Regions from separate parts of the Roseivirga sp. BDSF3-8 genome, predicted to be linked through region 2. Evidence: riboswitches for the same ligand, from Rfam matches in the RefSeq annotation. Region 2 holds a riboswitch; each other region holds the start of a gene.

Region 1 (6,206 bases), 1.9 Mb from region 2:
GCTACAGATAGTGCTTCCTCGTAGTTCTCTTCTTTTACAAGTCTGGCAAACTTCCGTGATCCGGTCACATTGGTACGTTCCCCAACATTGATAAAATTAGTCTCAGGCCTCACTACCAGGGGCTCAAGCCCACTGAATCGGGTTCGCACAGGCTGCTTAGGAATAACTCTTGGTGAATACTTGGCAGCTACATCAGCTATGGCCCTGATATGATCCGGTGTAGTACCGCAGCACCCCCCGATAATGTTTATAAGGCCCTCAGATAGAAAGCTCTCAATGGTGGCTGCCATTGCCTCAGGGGACTCATCGTATTCGCCAAACTCATTTGGCAGGCCCGCATTTGGGTGGGCGCTTATGTAAGTATTAGATACACGGCTTAGCTCCTTAATATATTGCTTAAGCTGCTTGGCTCCCAATGCGCAGTTGAGACCAACGCTAAGCAGGGGCATATGGCTGATCGATATCCAAAAAGCCTCAGTGGTCTGTCCCGACAGAGTTCTCCCGCTGGCATCGGTAATAGTACCTGACACCATAGTAGGGATTACTTTACCGGTCGCATCGCAATAGTCACTAATGGCAAATAGCGCTGCTTTGCAGTTGAGGGTATCAAAAACAGTCTCTACCAGGAATATATCAGCCCCCCCTTCTGCCAGCCCCTTCACTTGCTCGTAGTAGGCTACGCGGAGATCATCGAAGGTTACCGCTCGGTAACCGGGATTATTCACATCCGGAGAAATACTGGCAGTGCGGTTTGTAGGACCTATTGAACCTGCCACAAACCTGGGTTTGGATGGGTCTTTAGCCGTAAACTCTTCGGCTACTTCTTTAGCAATTTTTGCCGATTGATAATTGAGGTCATACACGGCCTCCTCAAGTTTATAATCTGCCTGTGCGATACTGGTTCCACTAAAGGTATTAGTCTCCAGAATATCCGCACCAGCCTCGAGGTACTCAGCATGTATTGCTCTGATAATATCCGGTCGGGTTAAAGAAAGAAGGTCGTTATTGCCTTTGAGGTCAAAAGTATGATCCTTAAACCTTTCTCCTCTAAAATCTTCCTCGGTAAGTTTGTACCGTTGGATCATGGTACCCATGGCTCCGTCGAGCACAAGAATACGGTCCTTAATAACTGAAAAAATGGGTGCGCTCATTGGCTAAAATTTTCACATTTGGCGCTTATCTAGAAAGAGGAAGAGGTAAAACCTATCACCACTTATCTTCTTCCGGATTGTGACAGGGGTATCCGGAATGGGAATTAGCACCAAGTTTGCCAAGGTTGCCAAGACATCAAAGGGCCCAATCCCTCCGTCTTTCTCGATAAGTACTCATACAAATGTAATGAACTAAAGCGAATTGCACAGATTATGCATGGAAATTTTTTCCTTAAATATTCATACCATAGTCCTGCAAACGTTCGAACTTTCTATTTGAAAGTGATTTAGTAAAAAGGAAAGTATAGGAAGAATTGTAATTTAGCCGCAGACCATCAGATTTGTGACCTTATGCTAAAATTAGCTGCAGTAGATATTGGATCCAATGCCGTGCGCATGCAAGTATCCCGGGTAATAGACCGTGAGGGCTCTTATTTCCTGAAAAAAATGGAATACGTACGTTTTCCTTTACGTCTGGGACATGATGTATTTACAGAAAACAGGATCGGACAGGAAAATGCGGGCAAATTTCTAAAGCTGATGGAAGCTTTTAAGATCCTGATGGATTTATATGAAGTAGACGACTGCATGGCCCTTGCCACTTCAGCAATGCGTGAGGCTGAAAACGGGCTAGAGATTACAAAGGAGGTAAAGGAAAAGCTAGGCCTTGATATACGGATTATCGACGGAGATGAAGAGGCAGATCTGATAAACAGAGGGTTACAGTCATTTTTAACGGATAAGACCTATTTGCATATAGATGTGGGCGGGGGTAGTACTGAGCTGAATCTGTACATTCGTAAAGAAAAGGTGGCCAGCCGCTCCTTCCCTATTGGTTCGGTGAGATCTTTGGAAAAACATGACGACCCGGCGGTTTGGGTAGAAATGAAAGATTGGGTATTACACCACCTTAAACGCAGGCACAGTAAAGTAGTCAGTATAGGTACCGGGGGTAACATTAATAAGCTTTCTGACCTTGCAGGTAAGAAACCCGGCAAGACTATCGGAATAGAAAAATTGGAAGAAGTTCAGCAATATATCGGGCAGTTTTCACTTGAAGACCGGATTAATATACTGGAGCTGAATCCGGACAGGGCAGATGTAATCCTGCCGGCATCTGACATCTACCTCTCCGTAATGCGGTGGGCGGACTCCGGCCGCATTCTGGTACCAGAGGTAGGCCTTAAGGATGGAATGCTGCAAACTATGATAGACCGTAACCTGGGAGAAAAATAAAAAGAGAGCTTTATCTACTCTCTTTTAGGACGCCTGGCTTTGTGGCGGTATTTCTTATCTCAATGTTTTAGAACAGCTTCGCATCCTGGATGTCATCCAGAGTCACTTCATAAAATTCTTTGTGTATGTTAAAGGGAGGCTCTCCGGTACTTTCCTTGATAGTATAGCTTCCATCCTCATTCATAATATAGGCATTTACATTATCCCTTAAATTGTATCTGAGGATATTAATGACCTGTTGCTTCAACAGACTGTTTTGAACCAGGAATAGGCTCTCAATTCTTCTATCAAAGCTGCGAACCATCACGTCGGCACTTCCACTATATAAAATGGGGTCATTATCATTATGGAAATAATAAATGCGGCTATGCTCCAGAAAATCACCAACTATACTACCAACCTCAATATTTTCACTCAAGCCGGGGCGATTAGGCCTTAAGCAACAAATACCTCTTATGATAAGCTTAATCTTAACTCCAGCCTGAGAGGCAGCATAAAGCTCGGCGATGGTCTCCCTGTCTTCCAGAGAGTTGATTTTGATCACAATTCCGCTGGCTTTGCCCTGACGGGCATTATCCGCCTCTTTCCTTATCAGCTCTATAAGCTGCTGCCTCATATCGCGCGGAGCGGTGATAAGGTTACGGTAAATAGTAGGTATGCTATGCCCCGTAATGGCATTAAAGAACTCAGAGACGTCATTGCATACCTGTTCATTGGTGGTAAGCAGGCCCAGATCTGTGTATAGTCTGGCAGTATCTTCGTTATAGTTACCACTACTCATGTGCACATAGCGGGTAACCTTTTCCTCCACCTGTCGCACGATGAGCATCAGCTTAGTGTGGGTTTTAAAGCTGCTGATACCATAGATAACAAAGCAGCCAGCCTTCTGCAGCCTTCTTGCCTCGCGCATGTTATTCTCTTCGTCAAAGCGTGCTTTTACCTCGAACAGAACAGAAATATGCTTCCCATTCTCTGCTGCACGCAGAAGAGCATTAGTAACACGACTTTCCTTTGCCAACCGGTAAATGGTGAGCTTTATGGAAAGTACATCCGGATCATCAGCAGCCCTGTCCAGCAGTTCCAGTAAGGGTTCAATGCTATTATAGGGGTGATGAAGCAAAATATCCCGGTCATCAAGCACCTCGTAGATGTCAGTCTCACCCTGCTCACTATAGCTTAGCGGTGGTACCTGTGGGTGCCTGTCCGGCATTCTGTCTTTAAACTCGGTATGATTAACGATAGACCATAGGCCTGTAAGGTCAATCATCCCCCCTTCGGGTGCCCGAAATACATTATCCTCATCGATTTCCCATCGGTTTTTAAGGATGCGAAGCATCCACCTGTCACAAGTCTCCTCTACCTCTATACGTACAACCCGGCCGGTTTTACGGGTTTTCAGCTTACGCTTTAGCTCTTCCAGAAAGTTGGCCTCGATATCATCGCTTTCCTCAAGCGTAAAATCACCATTACGAATGATACGGAATAAGTTTACTGACTGAATCTCAATGTTTCTGAAAAGCTTGGCAATGTGCTCTCGGATAATCTCCTCGATAGGCACAAAAAGAATCTCCCCATTATGCTCTATCTCATAAAAGCGAGGGAGGTTTTGCGGAACCTGTATAAAACTGAGCTTTTTCTGGTCTTTCTTATCTGTCTGGCTAACGGTTACCACCCCAAAGATCAGGAGCTTATTCATGAGTATGGGGAAGGTGTGGTAACTATCATAAACCATGGGGGTAAGCATAGGAAAGATAGTCTTCCGAAAGTAGTTCTTTACCTTCTCTTTCTGGTCTTCGTCCAGATCCGATATTTTAGCGATCTTAAATTGGTTCTCGGCAAAAAGGGGTCTGAGCCTTTTGATAAAATACTCGTTCTGAGCCCGAACAAAGTCCTGAGCCTCAGTGAGTAATTTTTTTCGGAATGGCAATTCTCTTAGGCCACTATAGTCAATACGCTCCTTACCATAATCAATGTAGTTATACAAACTACCGATACGGATCATAAAAAACTCATCGAGGTTAGAAGCGGTAATGGCCATGAATTTGAGCCTCTCGAAGATATTACGGTCGAGATGCCTGGCCTGATCAAGTACACGGTGATTAAATTTCAACCAGCTGAGATCGCGGCTGATGAAATCTGACTTTTTTACAAGGTTATTGACGCGATCAATAGAAACGACTCGTTCCACGGTATCGATGGTTTTTAAAGCTGACTTTACAAAAAGTTTTTTCAATAAGATATAATAAAAACAATGGCCAGATAAAAAATCCCGGACACTACCGGGATTTTTATAATCGGAATATCAAATATCAAGTTTGGCGTATTTGGCATTTTTTTCAATAAACTCACGGCGCGGGGCAACTTCATCCCCCATAAGCATGCTGAAGAGGTGGTCAGCTTCGGCAGCTGACTCAATAGTTACTTGCTTCAGGCTTCGGTTTTCCGGATCCATGGTAGTAGTCCATAGCTGCTCAGGATTCATCTCACCCAGACCTTTATAACGCTGTACATTCACAGAATCTTCTTTGCCGTCCTTAGCCATTTCCATTACCGCACGTTCACGATCGGCTTCACTCCAAATGTAGCGTTCATCCTTACCCCTTCTGAGTAGGTAAAGAGGAGGAAGAGCAATATACAAGTAGCCTTGCTCAATTAATTCACGCATGTATCTGAAGAAGAACGTAAGAATAAGCGTACGGATATGGCTTCCATCCACGTCCGCATCCGTCATAATTACGATTTTATGATAGCGAAGTTTATCAAGGTTGAGAGCTTTTTCATCATCCTCTTTACCAAATGAAACGCCGAGGGCCGTAATCATATTTTTGATCTCCTCGTTGTCGTAAATTTTATGCTCCTGCGCCTTTTCTACATTCAGGATCTTACCCCTCAGAGGCAGAATGGCCTGGAAGCGACGATCTCTACCTTGTTTGGCAGAGCCACCGGCAGAGTCACCCTCCACCAAATATATTTCGCTAACTGCCGGGTCCTTCTCAGAGCAGTCGGCCAGTTTACCAGGAAGACCCGCTCCGCCCATAACGTTTTTACGCTGAACCATCTCACGGGCCTTTCGAGCTGCATGACGGGCCTGGGCAGCCACTACTACCTTTCCTACAATGGCTTTAGCTTCCTTGGGATGCTCTTCAAGATAGTTATTGAGTATCTCATTAACACACCCTTCCACGGCACCCATTACATCGCTGTTTCCAAGTTTGGTTTTGGTCTGACCTTCGAATTGGGGCTCAGCTACCTTTACTGAAATAATTGCCGTTAATCCCTCACGGAAGTCATCACCGGTGATATCAACTTTCACCTTATCGAGTAGGCCATTACGGTCAGCATAATTTTTTAGCGTGCGGGTGAGCGAACGCCTGAAACCGGACACGTGAGTACCACCCTCGATAGTATTAATGTTGTTTACATATGACACCACATTCTCTGTATAAGAGGTATTGTAGGTCATTGATACCTGCACAGGTACACCTGCCTTTTCACCCTCCATGTAGATCGGCGTGGGAAGCATCTTTTCACGGCCTGCATCAAGGTAAGTTACGAACTCTACCAGGCCGCCTTCACTGAAAAACTCTTCGTGCTGTATGTTGCCATCATCGTCCTTTTCCCTAAGATCGGTCAGTGTAAGCCTGATACCTGCATTCAGAAAGGACAGCTCACGCAACCTTGTAGCAATGGTGGTATAACTATATTCAGTGATAGTAAAGATCGAATTATCAGGCACGAAGTGTACAATGGTACCATGCTTTTCAGTAGTACCTATTTCTTTCACGTCGTATTGAGGAATTCCCTGCTTGTACTCCTGCT
Region 2 (6,206 bases):
GTGCACAGGAAAACCGGGACGCACCTTGTTCAGCATATGTAAAAGCACCACCGAGGTCGTACCAAAAGAAGAGGTATAGAATACATCCTCCTCACCAAAATCATTAAACAGCCTCTCTATACGCTGCCCCGGTTCTAATGAGCCATACTGCTCATTTAATTTTTCAAGACTACCAATCATCTTTCGTAAGCTTTAGGTTGAGAACGGTTAGCAGTAAGGTCAGCAGTGAGTGCATTCAGCTTTTCTACCTTCTCCTGAAAGTCTCCCGTCATCATGTTACGCACCTCGTGCAGATTCTGCAGCAACGCATCAATGTCCTCAGGCAATGATTCTTCCAGTAGCTCGCGAAAGCGCTTGGCAAAGGTCGGAGACTTTCCATTCGTACTGATACCTATTTTAAGGTCGCCCTTTTTCACTGTAGACCCCAGGTAAAAATCACACAGATCAGGCGTATCCGCCACATTCGTAAGCAAATGACGCTCCCACGCCATTTCCCTTATCTCCTCACTCGTCTCCCGGCTGCCTGTAGCAAGGATCAGCAGATCCGCCCCTTCCAGGTCTTCAGGCACAAACGCCCGTTTATGTAATTCAATAGTCGGATGGCCCTTCCCTAGCTCATAAAGCTCATCACATATATCTATCGCCACCAGAGTGATACGTGCCTCCGGGTTATTTTTCAGCAGAGCCTGCACCTTTTCCAGCCCCACAGGCCCTCCCCCTACCACCAGCACCCTCAGGCGGTCGATCTTACAGAAGATAGGAAACAACGTATTACCCGGATTATGCATAACTGATACGTTTAATCGCATTTTTCAACTCAGTCGGCTGTGACGCCTCCTGCCAGATAGAGGCCGAGCCCACCGCCTTGCCCACAATCACCAGCGCCGGAGCCGCTATCCTGTTTTCATCACGCAGGCTCACCAGCTTACTCGCAAGCCCAGTGTAAACCCGGCCCTCAGCCAGGCTACCCCTGCTGATAATGGCCGCAGGCAAGTCCTCCTGCTGGTAGCGGGCATACAAGTCCGCTATCTCCTCCACCTTACGCAGCCCCATAAAGAATACAGCCGTCGCCGAAGACTGCGCCGCCAGTGACACATCCTTAGATAGTTCCCCGCTGCGGGTAGTCGCAGTCACCACCCAAAAGCTCTCATTGATGCCACGGCACGTCAGAGGTATGCCATAGTGGCCCGGCAGATTAATGCTTGATATACCTATCACCACATCCGTCTCAATGCCAAACGCCGCCGCGTAATCCATTTCCTCCTTGCCCCGGGCAAACACGAAAGGGTCACCCCCCTTCAGCCTTACCACATGCCTGCCCCGTGAGGCGTGGTCCACTATCAGGCGGTTTATATCATCCTGGCTCGCGCTATGAGCACCCGCCCGCTTACCCACAAAAATCTTCAGCGCGCGGGATTTCGTATAGGCAAGCATTTCAGGCTGTACCAGGGCGTCGTACAACACCACATCCGCATCGGCCAAGGCTTTAGCCCCCTTGATAGTCAGTAGTTCAGGGTCTCCCGGCCCCGCGCCTACCAGTGTTAGTCTTCCTTTCATATCTAGGCTTTATAATAGTGTTGTACAACTTCTTTGTCCTGTTCATTTTGCTGGCTTTGGCGGTAGTCCCGCACCTTTTTCAGAAAGTGCGAGGCACTGTCGATATACCTAGCCGCAAACGTTTCAGTAGGGGTCTGTGACCTGATCTGCAGCACGTGGCTCGCAAAGCCATCCGCCAGACCAAACTGAGCGCTATCAAAGTGCTCTTCAAAGTCACTGATGATCTTATCATGCGTGTTGCAGTGCACATCCCTGCTGAGTAACAGCGCTTTGGCGCCGATTACGAAGGCGCTGTACGCCTGGTAGACAGCATCCGGCAGGCGGTCGCGGCTCAATGCCTTCAGCGCAAGGTCATAACGCTCCTGTGCATCATTGATAATGGTCGCCACCATATCATAACTGATGCCCGCACACTCACCCGTACCTATTTCAGGGATAAAAGCCTCATTATGCCCCCAGTCGATATAGTCAGACGGCTGCAGGCTCGCCACATCCGCCAGCGGCTTCAGCAGAGAGTAGAAGTACTTCTTGCCCTGGCGGCTCACATAGTCATTAAAGTACTCCCCCTCATTTCCATTCGCCTCATAATCATCCAGTAGCGCACGCAGCGCATACGTGATCTTTTTCGTCGGCAGCTTCACTATTTTCTCCGCTATATACCCCTTCCCATCCGGAGCCACACCACCCCCAAGCACCACCTGCAGAGCTGGAATCACTTGGGCACCGTCCTTTATAGAGCTACCATGAAAGCCAATAGAAGCCGCCATATGCTGGCCGCAGGAGTTCATACAGCCACTGATCTTAATGTCAATATCCGTATTGCTGATAAGGTCCGGGTACTCCTCGCGGATCACCTTTTCCAGCTCCACCGCCACCCCCGTACTGTTCGTAACCCCCAGGTTACACGTGTCCGTGCCCGGGCAGGCAGTGATGTCCGGCAGCGCGCCAAAACCGTCATCACCCAGTCCCAGCGCCTTTAATTTCTCATAAAGAAACGGCAGGTTCTCCTCCCGTACGTACTTCAGCAGAATGCCCTGGTTGATGGTAAAGCGGATATCATCAGCCGCAACCCCAGTGCCCACCAGGGCCGCCAGCTCCCGCGCCACCCCAGAAGAGAGATTACCCAGCAACAGCTTGATCTGTACACCAAAGTAGCCCGCCTGCTTTTGGGCAAAAGTGTTAGTAGCCTTCCACCTTAAAAAGTCAGGGCGGCCGCCAACATCCCCATCCTCCGGTGTGGCCCTAAAGTCCCTGTGAGGAGGCACCTCCTCCTCCCCCTCAATAGCAATACCCTTATGCAGCAGGCCATTCCTTTCCTCCGCTACCAACTCCAGAAAACGCTCCAGCCCTAAGCCCTTACGCTCATCCAGCATAAACTTCATCCGCGCCTTCATACGCTTTTCACGCTCCCCGTAGCGATCGAATACACGAATGGCCGCTTCAAGGAAAGGTATCAGCTCATCAGCAGGCAGAAACTCATACGCCGTAGCCGCTACAAAAGGCTGGGCACCAAGGCCCCCTCCTACCACAACCTTGAACCCCCTGTTCCCCGATCCGTCCTCCTTCGGAATAAAGCCAAAATCATGGAAGTACGTATAAGCACTGTCCCTATCACTCGCGCTGAACGCCATCTTGATCTTACGGCCCATGTCCTGGCAAATAGCATTACGAAGAAAGTATTGAAATACAGCCTCTACGTAAGGAGCCACATTAAACGGCTCATCCGGATCTATACCCGCCCTGGGCGATCCTGTAATATTGCGTACCGTATTACCACAGGCTTCCCTGGTAGTCACACCCTTTTCCTCCAGTTTAGCCCACATCGCAGGGGTATCCTCCACATGCACATAATGGAGCTGGATGTTTTGCCGCGTCGTCAGGTGAAGGTTTCCATTCGTATACTCGTCGCTTATATCCGCCACGCGTATAAGCTGTTCCGCCGTTACCTTACCGTACGGGAATTTAATGCGAAACATCTGCACCCCCGTCTGCCGCTGCCCGTAAACACCACGGGTAAGACGAAAGGCCTTGAAACGTTCCTCGGGAATCTCGCCACGTTTAAAGCGGGCGATCTTTTCTTCGAGTTCTATAATATCTTCTCTGGCTTCGCGAGAGAGATCTTTTTCTAAGGATATGTTCTGAAGTGTCATGGTCTAATTCGGGATTAAGCATAAAAAAAGCCTCCGGGAAAGGTCCGCGGAGGCTGAGCAGGGTATAATGATTACATACTACAACCAGGCGGACCGGAGTCATTCATACAGCAGCAGATACAGCATAACATAGCCATTGTAGTACAGGTTACTACTGTAGATAAAGTAAAAGGGCGGTATGTGTTAGTTATCAATATCATGTGTGATTAGCGGCCAGGTGTACCTTAGAAGCACGCAGCGCATTTTCAATATCTTCCAGTATATCATTTACATTTTCCAGCCCCACACTGATGCGGATCAGACCTGGCAGAATATTCACCCGCTCCTGCTCCTCCTGGCTTAATTTGCTGTGAGTGGTGCTGGCCGGGTGCGTAGCCGTGGTACGCGTATCACCCAGGTTAGCCGTAAGAGAGATCATAGACAGATTATCCAAAAACTGCCTGGCACGGTCATACCCACCCTTTACATTGAAGGTAATGAGCCCACCCCCATAGCGCATCTGTTTTTTGGCAAGAGCCTGCTGCGGGTGGCTCGCTAGAAACGGATATTTCACAAACTCCAGCTCCTTATGCCCCTCCAGGTATTCCGCCAGGCGGTGAGCATTGTCACAGTGCTTTTCCATACGCACCGCCAGCGTCTCCAGGCTTTTGCTCAGCGTCCACCCGTTAAAGGGCGACAAAGCAGGCCCCGTATGGCGTGCAAAGAAGCGCACCTGCTGTATCAGGTCTTTTCTGCCCAGTACCGCACCCGCTATCGTGCGGCCCTGTCCGTCCAGAAACTTAGTCGCCGAGTGCGTAACCAGGTCAGCCCCAAAGCTGGCCGGGTTTTGCAGGTAAGGCGTTGCAAAGCAATTATCTACATTCAGGATCAGATCGTGTGCTTTCGCCAGCTTACCCAGCCACTCCAGGTCTACCAGGTCCAGCCCAGGGTTACTCGGCGTTTCCACAAAGATCATTTTCGTATTTTTCTGAATTAGCCCCTCCCACGAGTCAGGATCACTCAGATCAGCATACGTATGACTAATACCCCATTTAGGGAAAATACCCGTGAGTATCTGGTGAGTAGATCCGAAAAGGGACCGAGAAGCAAGGATATGGTCGCCGGATTGCAACAGCGCAGCCATACTGGAAAACATCGCTGCCATACCCGAGGCTGTGGCAATACCATCCTCCGTGCCCTCCAGCAGGCACAGCTTTTCGATAAATTCGGTATTGTTCGGATTAGAAAAGCGGGTGTAAATATTCCCTTCCACCTCATCATTGAACATGGCCCGGGCATGCTCGGCCCCGTCAAATACAAAACTGGAAGTCATGTATATCGGTGCAGAATGCTCACGGTGCGGGCTTCTTTCGGACTGAGTGCGTACAGCCTTTGTTTCAAAATGCTCGAAGGATTTTTTCATATGCTATGGTAAGCCTGAAAGCTCACGGCAATGCCGGGAATAAATGAAAAATGATAAAACAGGGGAATGCCGCTGGGGCGAATGCCGGTCAGTAGCCGGGTTATGCTAAAAAGCGTCTGGGATTAACAGTAACAGCAACAACAACAGGTACCGGCCAAGTGGGAAGTGGGCCGGAAAGTAGCAGATGGTATGATAGCCTGGTTGTTGATAATTCTGATAGTCATTGTTTGTCAATTTATATCTCCCAAAAAACACGGGCAGGATTTGGCACCTTGTAAATCCAGGTTGCCAGAGGGTCACAGAGCCTGTCTCTCACCTCTTCGCTATAAACCGACTATTTTCATAATCGATATCACAAATAAAACGGTGTACCCGGTACAATGCAATACGTGAGGGGGTAAATTTTTTTAAAAAGATGATAATTCCAGGCTTTACTCCCCCCTCGAAAAACAAAAAAACCCGGCCTGATAATCAGGCCGGGCTATTTTTTTAACCAAAGATAAATTTAGGAAGTAGGTCCGTTATCCACCTTGCTCTCTATAGCCGACTGGACGTAAGAGGGTAGTTGAGAGAAGAGATTATAGCCCCTTACCTGCTCAATGTAGTCAACCGTAGTACGGTAACTCGCCCAGTTGGTGCTTACATTCATGCTGTTAGGCATGTCCACCGCAATCACCCGAGTAGAAGTGGTCACACGGGACAGATCACTGGAGCCTTCCGGCAATACCAGTATCACCTTCCATACCCGGTTAGGTACAGTCACCTTATTGTTCGCAATTTTGCTTTTATAGCCATTACGGCCGGAACCACCCGTACCGTAGCTTCCCATTATCACATACAGCTCCTTGTTCTGATAGCGCACGAGGTCACGGCAGTAGTTTTCCAGGGAGGCCCATGCACGCTGATTCACATCAGGAGACTGGGGAATAACATTGGTCATGTAAAAGGTAGACTGGTTTTCTGACGAACTCAAGGTACGGTCAGCAGACGGGCAGTTATGACCCCGGTCGAAGCCCGAGTTCGTATAATCACCACTGCTCACACGGTACCAGCCCGAAGGCAGGGCATAGTCCTGGTAAAAGCCGCTGGAGCGTGAG
Region 3 (6,206 bases), 1.7 Mb from region 2:
AGGGTAGAGTTCAGAATAATAAGTGAATAACCTTTTAGGAAAAAAATTAAGCTCGCTACGGCGGGCTTTTTTTATTCATTTTCGCTGTTGATGAGTAACATCATTTAAGTTTAAAAGAATATTAAACATCTCTTTTTTGAATATTAATAATTAAGTACCTAGCTTACCTTTCCTGGCATTAGATTTTGTAAGGATGGATCTTCAATCATTTCTTGAGCTTCTTAAGATTCTTGTTACCATTCCCCTTACTATATTAGTTATAGCGGCTGTTTTTGGCGTGTTGCGATCACTTGCCCTATCCAAACTCAATCAGGCTAATAAAAATGCTCTAATGCTATCAGCCAATGCCATAGGCCTCAGCCAAAAGCCATTTGATATGAATGCCGCCTCTGCTAAAAAGCGTCGATTGAACAGCCTCACCCGCTCTTTTGTAGCAGAAGTCGTTCAGCAACAACTTGTGTATAAGTACTATGCTATGCAGGATGATGTACTTGCCATTACCCAAAAAGTGGGAAACAGGTATCCAGACTCACTCCGCTACCTCGAAGACCTTATTAGGTTTACAGTGAGAAACGGCCTGGCATCGGATATGATTCGTGATTGCCTGAAGGGCAAGGGGCTTTCCGAAAAAAGCCTGTATTTCGTTATCAAAGAAAACTTTAGTCAACTAGCTGAGGATGAGTTCAGCTTTCTGGAAATAGAATGCAATCAGCCAGGCAGGCGGTTTAACAAATATTTTGAACAGGACATGTTTACCATATCTCTCCTATTATTAGTCGAATCCACTTTCATGCGAACCCCTACTTCTATTTGCTACTATCTATGCTACACCTCTGGTCAAGTACGGCTTCATATACTTGATAATGATGATAGCGAGACTGGCCTCGACTTACAGGTAAAAAAAGATAAGTGGCCGGAAAACTATAAGGCTGTGCATAATATAGCCTCCCATTATCAAGGCTATTTATCTATGGATCCTACCGTTACAAAGGGAGTCTCGATAGAAGTGAACATTCCAATACCTGAGTGGGCAGGTGAGGATTAGGAGGCAGATGAAGACTTATTAACAAAAGTGATATACTGCTTATATAGCCTGCGTTTAGTCTCCTCTGATACATCAGCACAGGTAACAATAGCATCCAATATCGTGTCAAGGCAAAGCTTTAGCCTTTTAGAAGGGTAAAACTGGTATCCGCGTAATGCCAGCCTGTAGGCTTCTGACAGCTTCCCTTCACGGTAATGAATGACAGCTTCATTGTAATACTGCAATCCGGCCAATGCTGCAAGTCCGGGTAATTCCTGTACGCCAGGCTTACCCTGAGCCAGACCCTCAGAAGAACCCACACTAGTCGGGAATACTGAAACCAGGCCATTTGAGATATTTTCAACGTGTCTCGCTATGATCGTTTCATCAGCTATAAACCCGTTGAGAGGGTCTGTACTCTCTATTAGGTAACGTTCTTCCCCCGCTTGGACCATAAGAAATACATGATCATCGGATTCATATATCGTATATGGAATCTCAAGTGCATCAAATACAACCGCGTATAGGGCCGTACCGCTGATACAGTTATAGTCACCGCTAAGGATCAGGCGGTCATACGCTACCACGGCCTTATAGTTCCGAAGAAATTTCTTATGTGTTTTATAGAAGAGTTTACTCAGAAAAAACTCAGTAGCCGGGCCACTACCACGTTTTTTTTGTAATTTCTCAATATGATTTTCTAATCTGGAAAAGTGGTCTTCCACTTCTTCCTCATCAAGTGCTTTACTCTGGGAGTAAAAAATAACCAGTGAGTCAATTGAGGTGTGGCCGGTAAAATGTGTGCCTTCAGAAATGAACATACACCTGGCACTAAGTCCTTGGGTCAACAATAATATTAAGATTAAAAATATGTAAACAACTCTCCTTCTCATACCCTGTGTGCTGAATTGCAGAATTCAATTCCATTGCAAAGATAAATTTTACCGTAACATTAAGTTAACATAAAGGTAACATTAAAACAACTTTCAGGAAAAATGTTTTAAACTTACTGTTCTGAAAACCATTCCGATATGCCTGAAGCAACCCTTAATAATTCATCAACAGCCACGGATAACGTGGTTGACAAGCACTTTAGGCGCTTAAAGTCTAACAGTGTCGCTCTAAGAAGTGAAGGGTATAAGTCACGTAAAAGGAGGCTTACTAAGCTACGTGACTGGGTAATGAACAACCGGCCGGCCATTAAGGAGGCCCTATTTAAAGACTTTAAAAAACCGCCTGAAGAAGTAGACCTCAGCGAGGTATACGTAGTAATCCAGGAGCTGAATCACGCCATCACTCATTTGAAAAAATGGATGAAGCCGAAAAAGGTCAGTACGCCTCTAAGCCTGTTAGGTACGAATGGGGCCATTCACTATGAACCGAAGGGAATCTGCCTGATAATTGCTCCCTGGAATTTTCCTTTTAATCTGACAGTGGGTCCGCTTGTATCCGCCCTTGCTGCTGGCAATACTGTCATGATCAAACCTTCAGAACTCTCTCCTGCCACTTCAGATCTCATACACCGCATGGTGGAAGAGTGCTTTGGTGATGATGATATCGTCCAGGTTATGCTGGGAGATAAAGAGACTAGTACAGCATTGTTAGAACGACCATTTGATCATATTTTTTTTACCGGAAGCCCGCAAGTAGGTAAAATTATAATGGAGGCCGCTTCCAGGCACCTCTCAAGCATAACCCTGGAGCTTGGAGGGAAGTCTCCCCTTATAGTAGATGAGAAAGCAAATCTCAGAGACACCGCAGAAAAATTGGTTTGGGGGAAGTTCAGTAATGCAGGACAGACCTGTATAGCACCGGATTATGTGCTGTGCCATGAAAAAATTCAAAATGCTCTGCTGGAGGAAATACGCTCAGCCATTTTACGCTTGTTTGACCCGGATGGTAAAGGTATTCAGAAATCCGCAGCATATGCCAGAATTATTAATGAGAGACACTTTGACCGGCTGAACGATATGCTAAATGAAGCCTTGGATGACGGTGCTCTGCTGGTAAGCGGTGGCCAAACTCACCGTGAGGATTGCTATATATCACCAACAGTCCTAACAGGTGTTGATCCGGATGGCAAATTATCAAATGAAGAGATTTTCGGCCCTATCCTTCCTGTATTATCTTTCAATACGGTAGATGACGTGATAACCTATATCAACAGCAAGCCAAAACCTCTGGCTATGTACCTGTTCTGTGGTGGTAAAGAAAATCGGCAGGCAATTGAAAAGAATACATCGGCCGGAGGAATATGTGTTAACGAAACGCTGGTACATTTTATGCACCCAAACCTACCCTTCGGCGGAGCCAATCACAGCGGAATAGGGAAAAGTCACGGTCACTTTGGCTTTTTGAGTCTTAGCAATGAAAAAGCGGTCCTGAAACAACGGGTTGGCCATACATCAGTTAAGCTTCTTTACCCTCCGTACACCCCGCGCGTGAAAAAGATGATTAATCTACTGCTTAGGTATTTTTAATATGCAGGCCTCCCGGTTGAAAGGCCTGCATGCATTCACATGATGGATTAGCACTCTACTACGGTGCAGGCAATACCACAGCTACCGCAGTCAGTGTAATTTTCACTAGGTACCGGACAGTCTACTACTGTACAGGCAATTCCGCAGCTATCGCACTCGCTATAATTTAGAGACTGCTTACCTGCTTTCATCTCTTTAGCTTCTGAAGTGGTAATAAAGCTCTGCACCTCAAGTGCTTTCAAGTTTAGTTTCTTTTGCATAGTTCTTATTAAATTTTGATGCGATGGCAATATTAAAGAAACCAACCTAAATGGATTTTTATATTTTACAGCAATGGCAGACTTATTTTTATGAGTGAGGTGACGTGTTTTTACAAACGGTAAAAGAACATGGAGCAGAGGTGCCGTGAAACTCTTTCGTCAAAATCACGTTCAGAAAAAATCCCTGGCAGAAGATTTTGAAAGCTCGCCGGGAGTGTATAACATTGTATATCCAGTCAATTACTAACCACAGTAATTGATTTATAGAGAAGTGCTGAGAGACAGGCTCTATGACGCACTAGCAACCTGACCTGCAATAGGTCAAGGTGCTAATTCCTGACTCCGGAAAGCCCGGGGAAATATAAATTAATTCCATAATGATGGTTACTTCTTTATCCCCATTTCAATTAAAATCCCGTAGCGTTGGATACTTCCAATTAGCTGATAGTCAATTATTTGATTGCACCTGTAACCGGTCCATCCTACTGGAGTTAGCCTGTTGTTGTCCCTGTTGCTGTTAATAGCTTTTTGCCATTAACAGTTTAGCCTTGCCTTACCAGACCCCGTAGTGGTACAGGTAGCCTCTGTCCCTTTTTTTAACCCTTTATTTCTTTTAAACATGTCTCAATTAAAATTTGAAACCCTACAGCTACATGCAGGTCAGGAAGTAGACGAAACTACGTTATCCAGGGCCGTGCCTATCTATCAAACCTCCAGCTATTTATTCAAAAACTCAGCGCATGGGGCTAAACTATTTGCGCTGCAGGAATTCGGGAACATCTATACCCGAATCATGAACCCTACTACAGATGTATTCGAAAAGAGAATAGCTGCTCTCGAAGGAGGCACGGCAGCTGTAGCTGTTTCCTCTGGCCAGGCCGCTCAGTTTTTGGCCCTCACTAATATCATGGAGGCCGGTGATAATTTTGTATCCACTAAAAACCTTTACGGAGGATCATTCAATCAATTTAAGGTAACTCTTAAACGGCTCGGTATTGAGGCCCGTTTTGTTGAAGACGATGAACCGGATTCTTTTGAAAAGCGAATCGATGATAAGACAAAAGCAATCTACCTGGAGACTATTGGTAATCCGGCGTTTAATATCCCTGACTTTGAAGCAATAGCAGCCGTAGCAAAAGCTCATGATATCCCCCTTATTGTAGATAATACCTTTGGTGCAGGTGGGTATCTGTTCCGCCCCCTTCAGCACGGAGCAAATGTGGTGGTAGCTTCTGCCACTAAATGGATAGGTGGTCATGGCAGCAGCATTGGTGGTGTTATCGTGGATGGAGGTAATTTCAATTGGGGAAATGGCAAGTTTCCTCATTTCAGCGAGCCTTCCGAAGGATACCATGGTATGAAGTTTTGGGAAGTCTTTGGAGAAGGCGGCCCATTCGGAAACATTGCTTTTGCCATAAGGGCACGGGTAGAAGGTCTGAGAGATGTAGGGCCGGCCCTGAGTCCGTTCAACAGCTTCCTGCTAATCCAAGGACTTGAGACATTGTCACTTAGAGTAGAACGTACAGTAGAAAACGCCCTCACACTGGCACGTTGGCTCGAACAGCATGACCAGGTAGAGTCAGTAAACTACCCGGGGCTGGAAAGTAGCCCATATCACGAGATAGCCAGCAGGTACCTTAAAAAAGGCTTTGGAGGTGTTCTCAGCTTTAGGATAAAGGGAGGTAAAGAATATGCTGAGAAATTTGTAGACAGCCTGAAACTGGTAAGTCACCTTGCGAATGTGGGTGACGCTAAAACACTTATCATACACCCTGCTTCTACTACCCACCAGCAGTTGTCAGATGAGGAACAGTTCTCTTCCGGAGTACATCCCACCATGCTAAGGGTCTCTGTCGGTATTGAGCATATTGACGATATCAAAGGAGATTTCAGCCAGGCATTTGAGGTAATTAAAAAACCCGTAGCTCAACCTGCATGATAAGTCTGGAAGCTCATACCTACACGAATAAGGATGGTATTGTGCTGGAGAGCGGCCGGAAACTCTCCGAGTTTCAGCTCAGATATCATACGTGGGGGAATATCAATGAAAAGAGGGATAACATAGTTTGGATATGCCATGCGCTTACCGCCGGCTCGGATGTAAGCCTGTGGTGGCCGGACCTTGTAGGTTCCGGCAAACTGTTTGACCCGGAAACTCACTTTATCATCTGCGCTAATATGCTGGGCGGATGCTATGGAAGCACCGGGCCGCTTTCACCTAAACCAGAAAATGGTAATCCATACTTTCATAATTTCCCTACTCTGACTAACCGGGACATTGTTGCCGCTTTTGATAAGCTAAGAGACCATCTCAACATTCGCCAAATTCACACCCTGGTGGGTGGTTCGCTGGGGGGCCAGCAGGCTATGGAGTGGAGTATAGTACAACCGAATTTGCCTCAGCGTCTGGTCTTACTTGCAACCAATGCCCGGCACAGCCCC

The links. A riboswitch is a leader RNA that binds a small molecule or an ion and turns the genes downstream of it on or off. The one in region 2 is predicted to bind S-adenosylmethionine.
Region 1: it holds a riboswitch for S-adenosylmethionine, as region 2 does, so the genes downstream of both, metH (methionine synthase) here and AB9P05_RS16125 (PLP-dependent aspartate aminotransferase family protein) in region 2, are expected to answer to the same signal.
Region 3: it holds a riboswitch for S-adenosylmethionine, as region 2 does, so the genes downstream of both, AB9P05_RS08555 (O-acetylhomoserine aminocarboxypropyltransferase/cysteine synthase family protein) here and AB9P05_RS16125 (PLP-dependent aspartate aminotransferase family protein) in region 2, are expected to answer to the same signal.

What each region holds. Positions count from the first base shown of each region.
Region 1 is NZ_JBGNFV010000001.1:5,759,542-5,765,747, forward strand. It holds gene metH (methionine synthase) at 1-1,151, opposite strand, end outside; SAM riboswitch class I at 1,211-1,324, opposite strand; gene AB9P05_RS23480 (Ppx/GppA phosphatase family protein) at 1,503-2,387, shown strand; gene ppk1 (polyphosphate kinase 1) at 2,455-4,575, opposite strand; gene gyrB (DNA topoisomerase (ATP-hydrolyzing) subunit B) at 4,690-6,206, opposite strand, start outside.
Region 2 is NZ_JBGNFV010000001.1:3,849,043-3,855,248, reverse strand. It holds gene AB9P05_RS16145 (phosphoadenylyl-sulfate reductase) at 1-180, opposite strand, end outside; gene AB9P05_RS16140 (bifunctional precorrin-2 dehydrogenase/sirohydrochlorin ferrochelatase) at 177-788, opposite strand; gene cobA (uroporphyrinogen-III C-methyltransferase) at 781-1,557, opposite strand; gene AB9P05_RS16130 (nitrite reductase) at 1,560-3,707, opposite strand; gene AB9P05_RS16125 (PLP-dependent aspartate aminotransferase family protein) at 3,904-5,109, opposite strand; SAM riboswitch class I at 5,342-5,441, opposite strand; gene AB9P05_RS16120 (DNA/RNA non-specific endonuclease) at 5,615-6,206, opposite strand, start outside.
Region 3 is NZ_JBGNFV010000001.1:2,102,660-2,108,865, reverse strand. It holds gene AB9P05_RS08580 (OmpA family protein) at 1-30, shown strand, start outside; gene AB9P05_RS08575 (hypothetical protein) at 194-1,045, shown strand; gene AB9P05_RS08570 (hypothetical protein) at 1,042-1,845, opposite strand; gene AB9P05_RS08565 (aldehyde dehydrogenase family protein) at 2,056-3,504, shown strand; gene AB9P05_RS08560 (pinensin family lanthipeptide) at 3,552-3,764, opposite strand; SAM riboswitch class I at 4,023-4,132, shown strand; gene AB9P05_RS08555 (O-acetylhomoserine aminocarboxypropyltransferase/cysteine synthase family protein) at 4,384-5,703, shown strand; gene metX (homoserine O-acetyltransferase) at 5,700-6,206, shown strand, end outside.